3 linked regions of the Pelobacter seleniigenes DSM 18267 genome follow. The protein of the gene in region 1 interacts with the protein of each later gene in a pairwise test. Links are inferred from orthologs where the notes say so. Each region holds a gene or a part of one and is shown on either strand. Other genes may lie near its edges.

Region 1 (4,989 bases):
CGCTGTCGCCCTCAAGGCGTTTCCCCATTTCAACAGCAGTTTGGATCTGGCGGCCAAGGAGCTGGTTCTCAAGCAATACGTGCATATCGGGGTGGCTGTGGATACGCCCAACGGCCTGATGGTTCCGGTGATTCAGGATGCCGACCAGAAAGGGATTGTTGCTATTGCTGAAGATCTTAGTGAGTTGGCTGCAAAAACCCGCGAACGCAAGGTCTCTCCAGCCGAGCTGGAAGGGGGAACTTTCACCATCAGTAACCTTGGTGGGATCGGTGGAACCGCCTTTACGCCTATTGTCTATGCCCCCCAGGTGGCCATCCTCGGGGTTTCCCGGACGGCCATTGAGCCGGTCTGGAATGGCCAGGAATTTGTCCCCGGCCAACTGATGCCGCTCTCCCTGACCTATGATCATCGGGTCATCGACGGGGCTGACGGTGCGCGTTTCCTGCGTTTTATCTGTGCTGCGCTGGAACAGCCGCTCAAGCTGTTGATGTAGGGTTGAAAGAGCCTGGGAGATTTTTAAACACTTGCTTAACTTGCGAGAATAGAGGTTTGTTATGTCGTTAGAGGTTGTTGTCCCGGAAGTTTCCGAAGGAGTGACCGAAGGCACCGTTACTTCCATTGCCGTGGCCGTGGGTGACTTGGTTGAAGCGGACCAGACCCTGCTGGAACTGGAAACGGATAAAGCGGTTGTTGCCATCCCCTCACCGAGTGCCGGCAAGGTCAAAGAGATCCGGGTGGCGGAAGGGGAGCAGGCTAAAGTCGGCGCGGTGATCGTCATTCTGGATGAGGTTGAGGCCGATGACCGGCAGGGGCCCGCAGCACCACAAGAGTCTGCTGAGGAAAAAAACGAGGAGAGTTCTACCCCACCCGCGGAAGCGAAGGAAGAGCCTGCGCCGCAAAGCGCCCCCACGGACGGCCCTGTCGATGCCGAGCTGGTTGTTGTCGGTGCCGGGCCCGGCGGCTATGCAGCCGCCTTCAAGGCCGTTGAGCTGGGTTTGTCAGTGACCCTGATCGACCCGGAGGAGAATCCGGGCGGAGTCTGTTTGTACCGCGGCTGTATTCCCTCCAAGGCCCTGCTTCATGTCGCCAAACTGGTTTCTGAAGCCGAAGAATCGAATGCCATCGGGGTGAGCTTCAGCAAGCCGAAAATCGATGTCGAGCGAGTCCGGGAGTGGAAGAACGAAGTGGTCGGAAAACTGACCGGCGGCCTGGGTGGCAAGGTCAAACAGAAGAAAGTGAACTATATCCGGGGGACGGCCACATTCAAAAATTCCACGACCCTGCAGGTGACCAACATCGATGGAGAGACCAGCGAGCTGACCTTCAAGCAGGCGATCCTTGCCACCGGGTCGCGGCCGATCATGCTGCCCGGGGTCGAACCCGGGAGCAAAATGATCATCGATTCGACCGGCGCGCTGGAGCTGGCGGATGTGCCCAAGTCACTGCTGGTGATCGGCGGCGGCTATATCGGCCTGGAGCTGGGTTCGGCCTACGCTGCCATGGGCAGCAAGGTCTCGGTGGTGGAGATGACTGACGGGTTGCTGCCGGGCTGTGACCGGGATCTGGTCTCGGTGCTTAAACGTCGGCTCGATAAAAAATTCGAGGAGATCCTGCTCAAGACCAAGGTTGTCGAGCTGAAAGAACAGAAGAACGGGGTTGCCGTGATCCTGGAAGATAAAAAAGGAGAGCAGAGCAAGCGCCGTTTCGACAAAGTGCTGATCTCCATTGGCCGCCGTCCGAACACCGAAAATCTGGGTCTGGAGAATACCGCCATCAAGGTGACCCAAAAGGGTTTTGTCGAGGTCGATGGCCAGCAGCGTACCGCCGAACCGCATATCTTTGCCATCGGTGATATCGCCGGTGAGCCGATGCTGGCCCACAAGGCTTACGGTGAGGCCAACGTCGCTGCCGAAGCGGCAGTCGGCCGTAAGGCGGTCTTTGATCCCCGGGCAATTCCAGCGGTGGTCTTTACCGATCCGGAGATCGCCTGGTGCGGGCTGACCGAAACAGCGGCCCGGGAACAGCAGATCAAAATCACCACCGCCAAGATGCCCTGGCGCGGCAACGGTCGGACCCTGACCCTGGGGCGGGAGGACGGCATGACCAAGTTGATCGTGGATAAGGACACCGACCGGGTGTTGGGGGTGGCGGTGGCCGGTCCAGGTGCCGGCGAGCTGATCGCCGAAGGGGTGGTGGCCATGGAAATGGCCGCAGTTGCCGAGGACCTGCGCAAGTCGATCCATCCCCACCCGACCCTGTCCGAGACCATTTACGAGGCTGCGGAGATGCTCTTCAAACCCTGACACCAGAGGCTCGCCAATCCCTCCGGGTGCGGCGAGCCGCGTTTTTGCAAAACAATGACCGTGTCCAGGACGGCCAATTGTTACATGGTCCGTTCGAGCCCAAGGAAGGGCGAGCCAAAAACAAGGGGTTTATTCCTTGTTTTTGTGAGTGCAGCAAAACCGCGCTTTTGCGTAACGCGCATGGCAAAGTCCAGGACGGCCAATTGTTACATCGTTCGTCCGAGCCCAAGGAAGGGCGAGTCAAAAACAAGGGGTTTATTCCTTGTTTTTGTGAGTGCAGCAAAACCACGCTTTTGCGTAACGTGCATGGCAAAGTCCAGGACGGACTTTGCCATTAATATATATCCCTTTCAATCCCCTTCCAGCAGTCTGATAAAAGCCCCCTGCTCCGGGTCCTTGTTAATAAAGCGTCCGATCCATTCCTGACCGGAAGGGGATGCGGCGATCTCACCGAACAGTTTGGCATCGTTGGCCAGTCCGGCGACGAAGCCGTTCTCGTAACCGAACTCCATTGCCGCGATCACGTAGTGGGCGGCATAGCGTCTGGCTGCGTAAATGTCCGCAGGGTCGCCGGGGGCGTTTTGGGTCAGCAGTCTTTTCACTGCCGGATCGGTGAGCAATTCCTGCAGCTCAAGGGCCTGACTCGCAGCCCGTTCATCCCAATCCTTCTGCGCCAGACTGGCCTGTCCGGAAACCAGTTCCCGTGCGACCTGAAAGGCCCTGGCCATGGCGGTCGCGGAAAGATGAAATTCATCAGCCAGGCCGATGGAAACCGCCGTACGGCCATCTATCGGTTCTCCGTTGACCGACATTTCCAACGCTTTACGCGGACCGATCAATCTGGGCAGGCGCTGCGCACCGCCGTACCCCGGAATAATGCCCAGTTTGACTTCCGGCTGGCCAAGCAGGGCATTTTCGGTCACTATCCGGTAATGGGCACTCATGGCCAGCTCGTTGCCGCCGCCGAGGGCAAAACCATCGATTACCGCGATGACCGGGATCGGCAGGTTTTCCAGGGTTGTGAAAATAGCCAGGTTGAAGGAGGCGATCCGGGCGATTTCTGCGGCGTCGTTGCCGGCAAACTCGGTGACATCCGCACCAGCCACGAACGCTCGGGTCTCACTGCACAGCAGCAGCGCCTTGACCGGTTGGCCGTGGAGGCTGCCCTGGTCGCGAACCTCGTTAAAGGTCTCGGCCAGCTGGGCCAGCAGGGTGTCATTGAGGGCGTTGAGGGCATCGATCCGCTGCAGCACAATGGTGCCGATCCCTTCCGGGGAGAGGTAGATATCAAGGTACTCCTGTTGCTCCGGATTGGCCGTGCGCAGGGTCTGCCCCCAGAACTCCCGCGCGTAGCTGGCGATGGTCCGCCCCGTGGTGTCAGCCTGCACCAGGGCGACTCCTTTCGGTTTGGTCATCCTGCCATCCAGCATCTTCTGCTGCAGCTCCGGCAGTTCGGCCAGGCTCACCACCTCAAGATCCTCCTGCTCCATCTCGATTCTGCCCCCGGCCAATAACCGCACCACTTCCTGGGCCTGGTTGGAACAGTACATGTGGGAGCCGCACAACGCCAGCTCCTGTTCGCCGCGGACAACAATGATGCCGCAGTTCTGCAGCTCCCGTTCACTGAAGTCACGGACCAGAAAGCTGCTGTAGTGCAGGGTGCTCTGGTCATTTCGTTCGATGACGAAATCCGGGCTGGTGCGGGGACCAAAAATGTCCCAGAGGGACCGGCCCAGGGCTCTGGCCTGATTCATATAGCCACTGTTATAGGCAGGGTTCAGATGCCCATCCGCCGTCAGCGGGTCGGGCATGTCTGTGGTCAACTGGAAGCGGTCGCGGTCGATAATATGGGCGGGGTTGACGCCGAGCCGAATCAGTTCGGCAATGCCGGCCGCTTCACGGGAATGGGAGGCGATGACGGCCAACTCGGCACTGCGGGCGAGGGCCGCTTCGACAAATTCCCGGGCATAGCCATCGGCGCCCCAGATCAGCCCCTTCTTGCCCGGGGGCAAGCCGATTTCAGCGAGAATGTCTCGGGCTGAACCGCTGCGGAACAGGATCTGTTTCTGGCGCATCCAGACCCAGCGGGCATCCATGACCAGCCGTTGTCCCGCATAGAAGAAGGTTTCCTGATATTCCCCCTTGAGGCCGCTGCCGGTGGCGCCGAAAAAGGCCAGAGTGCCGTTTTCGGCCAATGCGGATACCAACAGCGGGAAATTGGTGCCGCCGGTGTGTTCGAAAATCTTGTCGACCGGCCGGCCGTTATTGGCGGCAAAGATGGCCTCGCGAAAAGGTGCGGTCCGGCCACGCCAGCCGTCTTCCGTTTCGTTGGCAGGGATGACCCCATAGACTTCGTCCGGAATCTCCTTCCGGTTGACGAAGGCATCGGCAATACCGCGCTCGATCAGGGTCTCGGCCAGGCTCCGGTTGGAGCCCATCAGGATCACCCGGGCACCGAGGGCTTTGGCGATCTGGGCCCCGGCAAAACTGGTCCCCTTGCCGCCGCCCATAAGCAGGACGCTGTCACCGGGTTTCACCTGCAAGCGCTCGACCACAGCACGGTAAGCTGTGCCATAGGTTAGCAGCATAGCGGCCAACTGCTCGGGAGTTTGCTGCTGCAGCCGGGCCGGGATGGCCAGGGCGCGTTTCTGGTCGACCACGGCAAATTGCGCATTGAAGCCGTCGT
Region 2 (4,894 bases), 430 kb from region 1 along the record:
TGCTTTGCTGAGAATTGAAATGATCGGCGGACGGCTGTCATAGGTCAAAGAAAATGTCTTGCTGGCCTGGTTGCCCTTGCCGAAATGATAAATAGCGCTGTCCGTGGCCCGAACTTCGATCTGGAAATCGCCTTCCTCCAGTTTAACCTTGCCAAGATCCAACTCGATATCCGTTGTTTCGGTGCTCACGGGAAAGCTTTGCTCCAGCAGCGGCATGCGGTTGTTTTTCTGGACCATGGTCACCTGCAGGTCCTTGAGGCCGCTTCCGGCGTCGGTGAGTGACAGCAACAGCTTCGATTTATTGGAAATCGGCCCGCTGTTCGGGGTCAGGGTCAATTGGGGTTCCGTGGTGTCGCGGAAATAAAAAACGACGGCACCGATCAGGCCGATGACGACAAGCAGGATCAACAGTTTTTTCAAAGACTTCAAAACAGACTCCGTTGGATAAAATTCTCAGCAGAATGATATCGCGGCCGACATGTTGCAACACAGGTGGTAGGCGGGCGATATGCGAAACGGTGCAAAAGAGCATGAGCAAATCAGGGCAGCTTTGCGCTGCCCTGATTAAAGCCGATCTGATTCTCTGACGTGCCCTGCTTTTTGTCAACCCCTCAGCCGTGAATTGCCTCTTTGTTGACTGCCAGGGCAGCTTCTTTGATGGCTTCGGCAAGGGTGGGGTGGGCGTGGCAGGTTACGGCCAGGTCATGGATACTGCCGGAAAAGGAAATCACCGTCGCTGCTTCGGCGATGAGTTCCGAAGCGCTCGGCCCGATAATATGCACGCCGAGGATCCGGCCACTGTCGGGAGTCGCCAGGACCTTGACAAAACCTTCGCTCATACCGGTGCACAGGGCACGGCCATTGGCGGCGAAGAAAAACTTGCCGGACCGGTAGTCGACTTTGTTCTCTTTGAGCTCCGTTTCACTGCTTCCCACGGTGGCCACCTCGGGCCAGGTATAGGTGACTGCCGGAACGGTGTTGTAGTGAACCGTCGATTTCTGCCCGGCCAGACGCTCCGCAAAAACGACCCCTTCCTCACTGGCTTTGTGGGCCAGCATCGGGCCCGGAACCAGGTCGCCGATGGCGTAGATTCCTGCGACCTTGGTTTGAAAATCCGCGTCGACCTCGAGTTGGCCCTGCTTGTTCGGGACCAGGCCGACATTCTCCAGGCCGAGCCCTTCGGTTTGGGCGCGCCGCCCGGTGGCAACCAGGATCTTGTCGCACTTGATCTGCTGTTCCCCTTTGGCGCCGGAGACCGTGGCGATCAGGCCGTCGGCGGTTTTTTCCATTTTTTCCAGCTTGGTCTTCAGCAGGATCTCGATACCCTGTTTTTTCAGGCTGCGTTGCAGGGTCTGGGCGATTTGCGGATCGGTGGCGGGGAGGATCTGCGGCAGCATCTCCACGACAGTGACTTTGGCACCCAGCCGGCTCCAGACCGAACCCATCTCCAGACCGATGACGCCGCCACCGACCACGAGCAGATGTTTGGGCACCTCGGTCAGGCTCAGCGCATCGCGGGCGTTGATGACATCGGTTCCATCAAAAGGCAGGTGGGGCAGCTCGAATGCCGCACTGCCGGTCGCCAGCAGGATGGTTTTGGCCGCTATTGTGTTGGTCCCTTCGGCGGAGATGATCTTGACTGTCTTGCTTGACTGGCTGGCCGGTTGCAGTTCCGCAGTTCCGGTGATCCGGTCAATTTTATGTTTCTTGAACAGCCCTTCAATGCCGCCGGTCAGCTTGTCGATGATCCCCTGTTTGCGGGCCATCAGCTGGGCCAGGTTCAGACTGACTTCGCCGACTTCGATGCCGTGTTCGGCAAATTCATGTCTGGTGCGGGCAAAATGTTCGCTCGATTCGAGCAGCGCCTTGCTCGGGATACACCCTTCGTTGAGGCAAACTCCGCCTAAGGTCGCGCGTTTTTCGATCACCGCGACAGTAAACCCGAGCTGGGCGGCGCGGATCGCGGCGACATAGCCGCCGGGGCCTGCGCCGATAACGATCAGATCATAAGTCTTGTCAGACATGGGAACTCCTTTTTAGCTGCGCTCCGGAAACGTTCATCCTCTTGACGGCTGGTTCCTCTTTCAGCGTGCGGAACTCAGACTTTCAGCAACAGGGTTTCCGGGTTGTCAATGTAGGTTTTGACCTGTTTGAGAAAGGTGACCGCCTGTTGCCCGTCAATGATGCGGTGATCGTAGCTCAAGGCCAGATTCATGATCGGGCGGATGACAATCTCTCCATCACGGACCACGGGGCGATCCTGGATTCCGTGCATGCCGAGGATCGCGCTCTGTGGCGGATTAAGCAGCGGTGTCGAGAGGACCGAGCCATACACGCCGCCATTGGTGATGGTAAAGGTGCCGCCCTGCAGCTCATCGAGGGTCAGCTTGCCGGAATTGGCCCGTTCGGCAAAGTCACGGATGATGGTTTCAATCTCGTGGAAGTCGAGGCTGTCGGTGTCGCGAACGACCGGAACCACCAGGCCGCGTTTACTGCCGACGGCAATGCCGATATCGTAATAGTTGTGATAGACGATATCGTTGCCGTCGATGCTGGCATTGACTTCCGGATGCTCTTTCAGGGCCTCGGCACAGGCTTTGACGAAAAAGGACATGAAGCCGAGGGAACAGCCGTATTTTTTTTGGAATGCTTCTTTGTAGTCTTTGCGCAGCTGGATCACCCGACTCATGTCGGCCTCATTGAAGGTGGTCAGCATGGCGGTTTCCTGCTTGGCCTTCATCAGGTGTTCCGCCACCTTTTTGCGCAGCTGGGACATGGGGACCCGTTTAATCCGGTCGGCGGCGGCTTTCGCCGGGGCAGGTGCGGGTTGCTGGGGGGCTTTTTCTTCTGCCGGTTTAGGGGCAACCTGTTCCGTTTTGGGGGACTGCTCCGGCAGGTCATCGACCAGAATCCGGCCGTCGCGACCGCTCCCTTTCACCTGGGACAGATCGATGCCGCGCTCCGCGGCGATCTTTTTGACCGCCGGGTTCATCGGTGTGGCCTGGGCGGTTGTCGGTTCTGGTTTTCCCTCTTCTGCTGGCGCAGCTGGTGGTGGGGTTTTTTCCTGCTCGGCGGAGTTCGCTGGCGGTTCCGGCTGGGCCTCATCGCTGCTGTCCGGTTGGGCCGCTGACTCATCTATGCGACCGATGACCGCCCCGATTTCAACGGTCTCTCCGGCTTCGACCAGGATGGTCAGCTTGCCGGACACTTCGGCATTCAACTCGACGTTGACCTTCTCGGTCTCCAGTTCCATGAGCAAATCGTCTTTTTCAACGAACTCGCCGTTTTTCTTGAACCATTCGCCAATTTCCGCTTCAACGATCGATTCGCCTACCTGGGGAACAATGATATCCATAGAGAACCTCTCCACGATTGAATTAAAGGGTTGCGAACGCTTTTTCCAGAATCTGCTGCTGCTCGATCTTGTGAATACGGTGCGAGCCGACTGCGGTACTGGCGGAGCGTTTGCGGCCGACATACACCGGTTCCTTGCCGATCAGTTCGCGCAGCAGGGGGCGTAAATGGTCCCAGCCGCCACCGTTGCCGGGTTCCTCCTGAACCCAGTAATATTCCACATCGTTCCGGTATGGTGCCAGGATCTCCTGGAGCAGTTCCGTGTGCAGCGGATATAATTGTTCGATGCGGACAATGGCAACGTCGTTGTGGCCACCTTCGGAGCGCTGGTTGAGCAGTTCATAATAGATTTTGCCGGAGCAGAGCAAAACCCTGCGGCAGTCGGTCGGCGCGAGATCGTCAGGGAGGATTTCGCGGAAATGGCCGCTGCTCAGCTCGGCGAGGCTGGAAACACAGGCCGGGTGGCGCAGCAGCGCCTTCGGAGTGGCCACAATCAGCGGCCGCCGGTAAGCGGTCCTGACCTGGCGGCGCAGCACGTGAAAAAATTGGGCCGGGGTGCTGGGATTGACCACCTGCATGTTGTTGTCGGCGCAGAGTTGCAGGTAACGCTCAATGCGCGCGCTCGAATGTTCGGGGCCCTGGCCTTCGTAGCCATGGGGGAGGAACATAGCCAGACCGGTCGGACGATCCCACTTGGCCAGGCTGCTGGCAATGAATTGATCGATAATGACCTGGGCGCCGTTGGCAAAATCACCGAACTGGGCTTCCCAGATGGTCAGGTCGTCCGGGGTCTCAACGGAATACCCGTAATCAAAGCCGAGCACCGCTGCTTCCGAGAGCATGCTGTTGAAGGCATCAAAGCGGCAGCCTGCACTGCGGGCGATGTCGGCCAGGGCGGTGTACTCCCGGCCGGTTTTGATGTCATAAAGGGTCGCATGACGATGGTTGAAGGTGCCGCGCCGGGAGTCCTGGCCGGACAGGCGGATCGACGTCCCTTCATTGACCAGGCTGGCGAAGGCCAGGGCTTCGGCGGTGCCCCAGTCGATGGCCTGTTCCTTTTCGGCCACAACGGTACGGCGTTTCTTCAGCAGCGTGGCGATTTTCCGGTGCGGGGTAAAATCGGCCGGGATGCTGGTGAGGGTTTCACTGAGTCCTTGCAGGGTGGTTTCGGCGACCCCGGTTTCAACCCGCTTGAAGCTGAACTCGCGGTCAATGTGCGACCACTGTTTGAGGAAGATCTCGTGCAGGGGACAGATCTCGCGGTTCAGGGCTTCTTCCAGGGCCGCATCAATATCATCGGCAATTTTCTGCAGTTCCGCTTCCTGGAATCCTTCGAACAGCAGCTGGTTCTTGTAGATATCGGCAGTCAGCGGATGATTCTTGATCTTTTCGTACATCAGCGGCTGGGTGAAGAAGGGCTCGTCCCCTTCGTTATGACCGTAACGCCGATAGCAGATCACTTCAATGACCACATCTTTGCGAAATTTCTGGCGGAATTCGATGGCCATGGTGGCGGCCTGAATCAATGCTTCCGGATCAT
Region 3 (5,096 bases), 1.6 Mb from region 1 along the record:
GCGACCTTTAACGCCCCGATCGCCGGGGTGTTTTTCGCCACCGAAATCGTCCTGTTGTCGTCCTTTGAACTGGCCAGCTTCACGTCCATCGTTATTTCCAGCGGCATGGCCACGGTCGTATCCCGGGCCTTGCTCGGTAACGTCTCGGAAGTGGTGACCCCGACCTTTTTTCTGCACAGCTTCTGGGAACTTGCCCTCTATGTGCTGCTGGGTTTTGTTATCGGCGGTCTTGCCGCCGGTTTTATCGATGTGAACAGTCGCATCAAGAACATGATCACCGCACTTAAAGTGCCGCAGTTGAGCAAACCGGTCCTGGGCGGGCTGAGCGTCGGGGTGATCGGCATTTTTCTGCCCCAGGTGTTCGGTAACGGGTACGAATTCATCAGCGCGGTGCTCCATGGGGGCCATTCCTGGTATCTGCTGCTGGTGTTGGTCGCTGCCAAAATGGTGGCCACATCCATCACCCTCGGCTCCGGGCTGCCCGGCGGCATGTTCGCACCCTGCCTGTTTCTCGGTGCGGTGGCCGGGGGAGCCTTCGGTCATATTCTGGAGTTGGTCTTCCCTGGGGCCGGGCTGTCCGGTGGCGCCTATGCGCTGGTCGGTATGGGGGCGTTCCTGGCGGCGGCGACCCATTCGCCGATGACCGCCATTTTTCTGCTTTTTGAAACCACCGACAGCTACGAAGTCATTATCCCAATTATGCTGACCTGCGTTATCGGCACGACCTTTGCCCGCAAACTGAAAAAAGACAGCCTGGAAACTGCTGAGCTAAGCCAGATCGGCATTGATCTGGAAGCCGGGAAAGAGCGTAATATCATGAAGAGCCTGGCGGTCGGTGATGTTATGCTGACCCGGGTCGAAAGTATCCCGGAAAGTATGACCCTGGGAGAATTTGCGCGCTTCATTCAGAAGACCCATCATACCAATTTTCCCCTGGTCAACGAAAAGGGAGAACTGACCGGGATTATCTCGGTGCAGGATTTCCTCGGGGTGGTTTTCGAAAAAGAACTGATGGATCTGGTTGTCGTCAAGGAGCTGGCGACCACGGAAGTGGTGACGGTGCATGCGGAGGAGGACCTCGATACCGCCATGCGCAGAATCGGTTATCGCAATATCGAGCAGCTGCCCGTGGTGGACCGGGAGACTCACCGCAAGCTCTACGGGATTATCTCCCGTCGCGACATGATTTCAGCTTATAACCGAGCCCTGATGAGCCGGACGCTGGGGGAAGAGGATGACTGATTTACTGGCCGGCTTGAATGAGCCTCAACGACAGGCGGTCCTGCATCAGGATGGTCCGCTGTTGCTGCTGGCCGGAGCCGGTTCCGGGAAGACCAGGGCTCTGACCCACCGGGTTGCCTACCTGATCCGCGAGCGAGGAGTCGCCCCCTGGCAGATCATGGCCGTGACCTTTACCAACAAGGCGGCCAATGAAATGCGGGAACGGCTGGAAGCGCTGCTCGGTTCTTCAGAGCTGCCCTGGGTGGCCACCTTCCACGCCAGTTGCGTGCGGATTTTACGTCAGGAAATTCATCATCTCGGCTTTGGACGGGATTTTTTGATTTATGACGATCAGGATCAGCTGCGCCTGCTGCGCGAACTGCTTAAGGATCAGCAGATTTCTGAAAAGGTCCTCAAACCACGCGCCGCTGCAGCCGCCATCGACAGTGCCAAAAACAGCGGGATCGGGCCGACCGAATACGGCAACCTGCATCCAGACGAACGGCTGGTCGCCGAGCTCTATGCGCAATATCAGCATAAACTGAAAGCCGCTAATGCTGTCGATTTCGGTGATCTGCTGCTGTTGACCGTGCGGCTGCTCGAGGAATTCCCGGAGGTCAGAGAGCGCTGGCAGCAACGTTTCCGCCATGTCCTGATCGATGAGTTCCAGGACACCAACCGGGTTCAGTATCGACTCATGCAGTTGCTGACCCGGCCGGAGACGGCGCTCTGCGTGGTCGGCGATGATGACCAGTCCATTTATCGGTGGCGCGGCGCCGAAGTCGGCAATATCCTCGGGTTTGATATCGATTTTCCGACCGCGAGCGTGATTCGACTGGAGCAGAATTACCGCTCGACCCGCACCATTCTGGAGGCCGCCGGAGCGGTGGTCGGGTGTAACCCGGACCGCCGGGAGAAGCAGCTCTGGACGGAAAATCCGCCAGGTGAACTGCTGCATGTCGAGACCGCTCCCGATGACTTCGAAGAGGCCCGGTTTGTTGCCGCTGAAATCGCTGAATTGCAGCGGGCCGGCCATGGGTTACGGGAGATGGCCGTGTTCTATCGCACCAATGCCCAGTCCCGGGCTTTGGAAGAAGCCTTGCGGGCCGGGCGGATTCCTTATGTCATGTTCGGCGGGGTCAAGTTCTATGCCCGGCTCGAAGTCAAGGACGTCCTCTCCTACCTGCGGGTGCTGATCAATCCCCAGGATTCCCTGGCCGTGCGGCGGATCATCAATGTCCCGGCCCGCGGTATCGGCAACACCACCATCGAGCGCATTGCCGCCTATGAAGAACAAGCCGGCAACTTTCTGGCCGCCTGTCGGCTGGCTCTCCAGGAGCAGATCCTGAAAGGTGCAGCGGCAAAGCGGGTGGGAGAATTCCTGGCCTTGCTCGACAGTTTCACGGAGCGTCTGCAACGGCTGCCGTATCCGCAACTGATGGCGGAGTTGATCCATGATTCCGGTTACGGACCGGCCCTGCAGGAGGAAGCCCAGAATGCCCTGACCGCGGAAGGTCGCCAGGAGGCCAAAGGTCGGCTGGAAAATCTGGAGCAGCTGCTGGCGGGGATGGAAGAACATGCCACCGCTGGCGGCAGCGTACAAGATTACCTGGAGCAGATCGCGTTGATCACTGACCTGGAACAGCATGACGACTCCCAGCAGCGGGTGACCCTGATGACCCTGCATTCCGCCAAAGGTCTGGAGTTCCCCATCGTTTTCATGACCGGGATGGAAGAGGGGCTGTTCCCCCACTCCCGCTCCGGTGCCATGGGGGAAGAACTGGCCGAGGAACGGCGCCTCTGCTATGTCGGTATGACCCGTGCCATGCAGCGTCTGTACCTGTCCCATGCCCGGCGTCGGCGGGTTTATGGCACCTGGCAGTTCAATCCCCCCAGCCGCTTCCTGACCGAAATTCCGGGCCAGCTGATCAAGGGACGAGGGGAGGAAGCCGCCCCGGCGACAAAAACAGCGGCTGCTCATAATCTGTCCTCCTTGGCGGATCTGATGAGCGGCCAGGAGGAAACGGAGGTCTGGGATGAAAACCAGGACCTTGCCGTGTCGATCGCCGCTCCTCAACCACCGCACCGGGGCGCGACCGAGTCTGCCACTGATGAAGGCCCGGCCGGATTGCGGTTGGGAACCCGGGTGCGGCATATCAAGTTCGGGATCGGGACGGTGCGCCGGCTGGAAGGTGATGGCGACAAACAGAAGGTTATCGTTTATTTCAATTCAGTCGGATCCAAGAAGCTGTTGCTCAAGTTTGCCGGGCTGATCCCGGTGTAAACGGTTATCATGATGCAGACGGAGCCCCTGGAACAATTTACCCTGTTGCTGGTCGATGATAACCAGACCAACCTGTTGCTGTTGGCTAAAATCATTGAAATCGACCTGCCCCGGGTGCGGGTCCTGACCGCCCGCAGTGCCCGGGAGGGGCTGGCCATCTGTGCGCGGGAAGCGGTCGACGGGGCCTTCATCGATGTGCAGATGCCGGAGATGAGTGGATTGGAGATGTGTCGCAGGTTGCGTCAGCAACCGCAGACCGCCGAGATCCCGCTGGTTCTGATCACCGCTCATCTTGCCTCGCCGACGATGCGCGCCGAAGGGCTTGATGTCGGCGCCTACGACTTTATTTCTCAGCCGATCAGCAATGTGGAAATGCTGGCCAGGGTTAAAGTGATGCTGCGGATGTGTGCTGACGAACGCCGCAGTCGCAGCAATCAGCAGCAGCTGGAACAGCAACTGCAGGATCACTCGGCGCGCCTGCGCTGGCTCAGCGGCCTGATGATTACCGGTGATGGTCAGCTCAGGGAACAGGACCGGAGCATGTTGCTGCGCCTGGCTGAAGATCTGGCCGATCCCCATGAACTGGATGATCGCCGGTTCTTCGAAACCTTGACGACCGAATTCCCTTTGCCCTGGCGGCGGACGGTGCTGAAGCTGGCGTTGCTGGAATCGGTGCCGGTTCGGTTGGCCCAGAGTCTGAGTGAAATTACTGATATTCGGGCGGTTATCGATTATCTGCAGCGGCACGGGCTGGTGCTGACTGCCACTGTCGAAAAAGAAACGGTTTTGCTCATCAAGCCCGGGACCAGGGCTTTCTTGCGTGAAAAGGCCGAGTTGGATCTGACGGCCGCGGAACGCCAGCTGGTTTACCAGGCGGCGGCCGAATGGTACCGGCTCGAAGGCCGTTTTGATGCAGCCCTGAACTGTCTGCTGGAGGCGCGCGACTTTTCCGCCATGGCACAGATGCTCAGCCAGTTCGGTCTGGCCCTGGTGGACAGCCGCTATCAGCGCGAGATCGGCCCCTTAATCAGCGCGATCCCTGCCGACCTGACCGCCGCCGACAGTTGGCTGGCGCTGTTCCGCGGAATCACGGAGCTGCATGCTTTTTCAAATGAGGCGGTGGACTGGCTGGAGTTGGCCTATCAGCGTTTTGCATCGGCTGAGGATTCTCGTGGCATGCTGCTGACGGCGACCGTCCAGGTGATGCTTTCCCTGGCTGTGGATGGTTGTTTTGAACGCTGGCAGGGGCGACTGGAGGATTTCAGAAAGTTGTATGCCGCCTATAGTGACAGCTGTGCCGCGGTTGAACGTCTGAAAATCACCTACGCACTGGGTCTGGCGGAATTATTTTTTGCCGGGCGGCTGGACACCGTTGACAGCCTGGCCAGCATCGGTCTGGCCGAAGCCCAGCAATTGTGTTTGAGTGAGCAGCAAATCGAATTTGCCGTGTTGCGGGGCATGCAGGCCCTCTGGCAGGGGCGTTACCGGGTCGTTGCCACTGCCTTGGAGCACCAGGCCGGGCACCGGGAGAATCTGGAACGGTTTTCAGCCTGCCAACTGCTGGGTTTGATCGGTTGTTCGCTGCTCCATG

Evidence for each region.
Region 2: the proteins of lpdA (region 1) and odhB interact in binary tests that used the Escherichia coli proteins (3 or more experiments, as listed by UniProt). The link is inferred for Pelobacter seleniigenes DSM 18267 from one-to-one orthologs.
Region 3: the proteins of lpdA (region 1) and N909_RS0105805 interact in binary tests that used the Escherichia coli proteins (3 or more experiments, as listed by UniProt). The link is inferred for Pelobacter seleniigenes DSM 18267 from one-to-one orthologs.

The regions. Positions count from the first base shown.
Region 1 is NZ_JOMG01000002.1:2,314,472-2,319,460, forward strand. Bases 1-2,928 are described here. They hold lpdA (dihydrolipoyl dehydrogenase), read left to right. Parts: upstream 1-554; coding sequence 555-2,303; downstream 2,304-2,928. Other genes in these bases: N909_RS0113440 (2-oxo acid dehydrogenase subunit E2), read left to right, coding at 1-493; N909_RS24680 (enoyl-CoA hydratase-related protein), read right to left, coding at 2,654-2,928. In the rest of the region: more of N909_RS24680, read right to left, coding at 2,929-4,989. UniProt on the Escherichia coli protein: Lipoamide dehydrogenase is a component of the glycine cleavage system as well as of the alpha-ketoacid dehydrogenase complexes.
Region 2 is NZ_JOMG01000002.1:2,739,802-2,744,695, forward strand. The notes cover bases 1,228-4,060. They hold odhB (2-oxoglutarate dehydrogenase complex dihydrolipoyllysine-residue succinyltransferase), read right to left. Parts: upstream 3,356-4,060; coding sequence 2,099-3,355; downstream 1,228-2,098. Other genes in these bases: lpdA (dihydrolipoyl dehydrogenase), read right to left, coding at 1,228-2,024; N909_RS0115380 (2-oxoglutarate dehydrogenase E1 component), read right to left, coding at 3,378-4,060. In the rest of the region: N909_RS0115365 (M23 family metallopeptidase), read right to left, coding at 1-429; more of lpdA, read right to left, coding at 612-1,227; more of N909_RS0115380, read right to left, coding at 4,061-4,894. UniProt on the Escherichia coli protein: E2 component of the 2-oxoglutarate dehydrogenase (OGDH) complex which catalyzes the second step in the conversion of 2-oxoglutarate to succinyl-CoA and CO(2).
Region 3 is NZ_JOMG01000002.1:685,729-690,824, reverse strand. What follows is about bases 835-3,869. They hold N909_RS0105805 (ATP-dependent helicase), read left to right. Parts: upstream 835-1,234; coding sequence 1,235-3,505; downstream 3,506-3,869. Other genes in these bases: N909_RS24465 (response regulator), read left to right, coding at 3,515-3,869; N909_RS0105810 (chloride channel protein), read left to right, coding at 835-1,242. Also shown: more of N909_RS0105810, read left to right, coding at 1-834; more of N909_RS24465, read left to right, coding at 3,870-5,096. UniProt on the Escherichia coli protein: A helicase with DNA-dependent ATPase activity. Unwinds DNA duplexes with 3'-5' polarity. Translocates on single-stranded DNA with 3'-5' polarity. Initiates unwinding more efficiently from a nicked substrate than double-stranded DNA.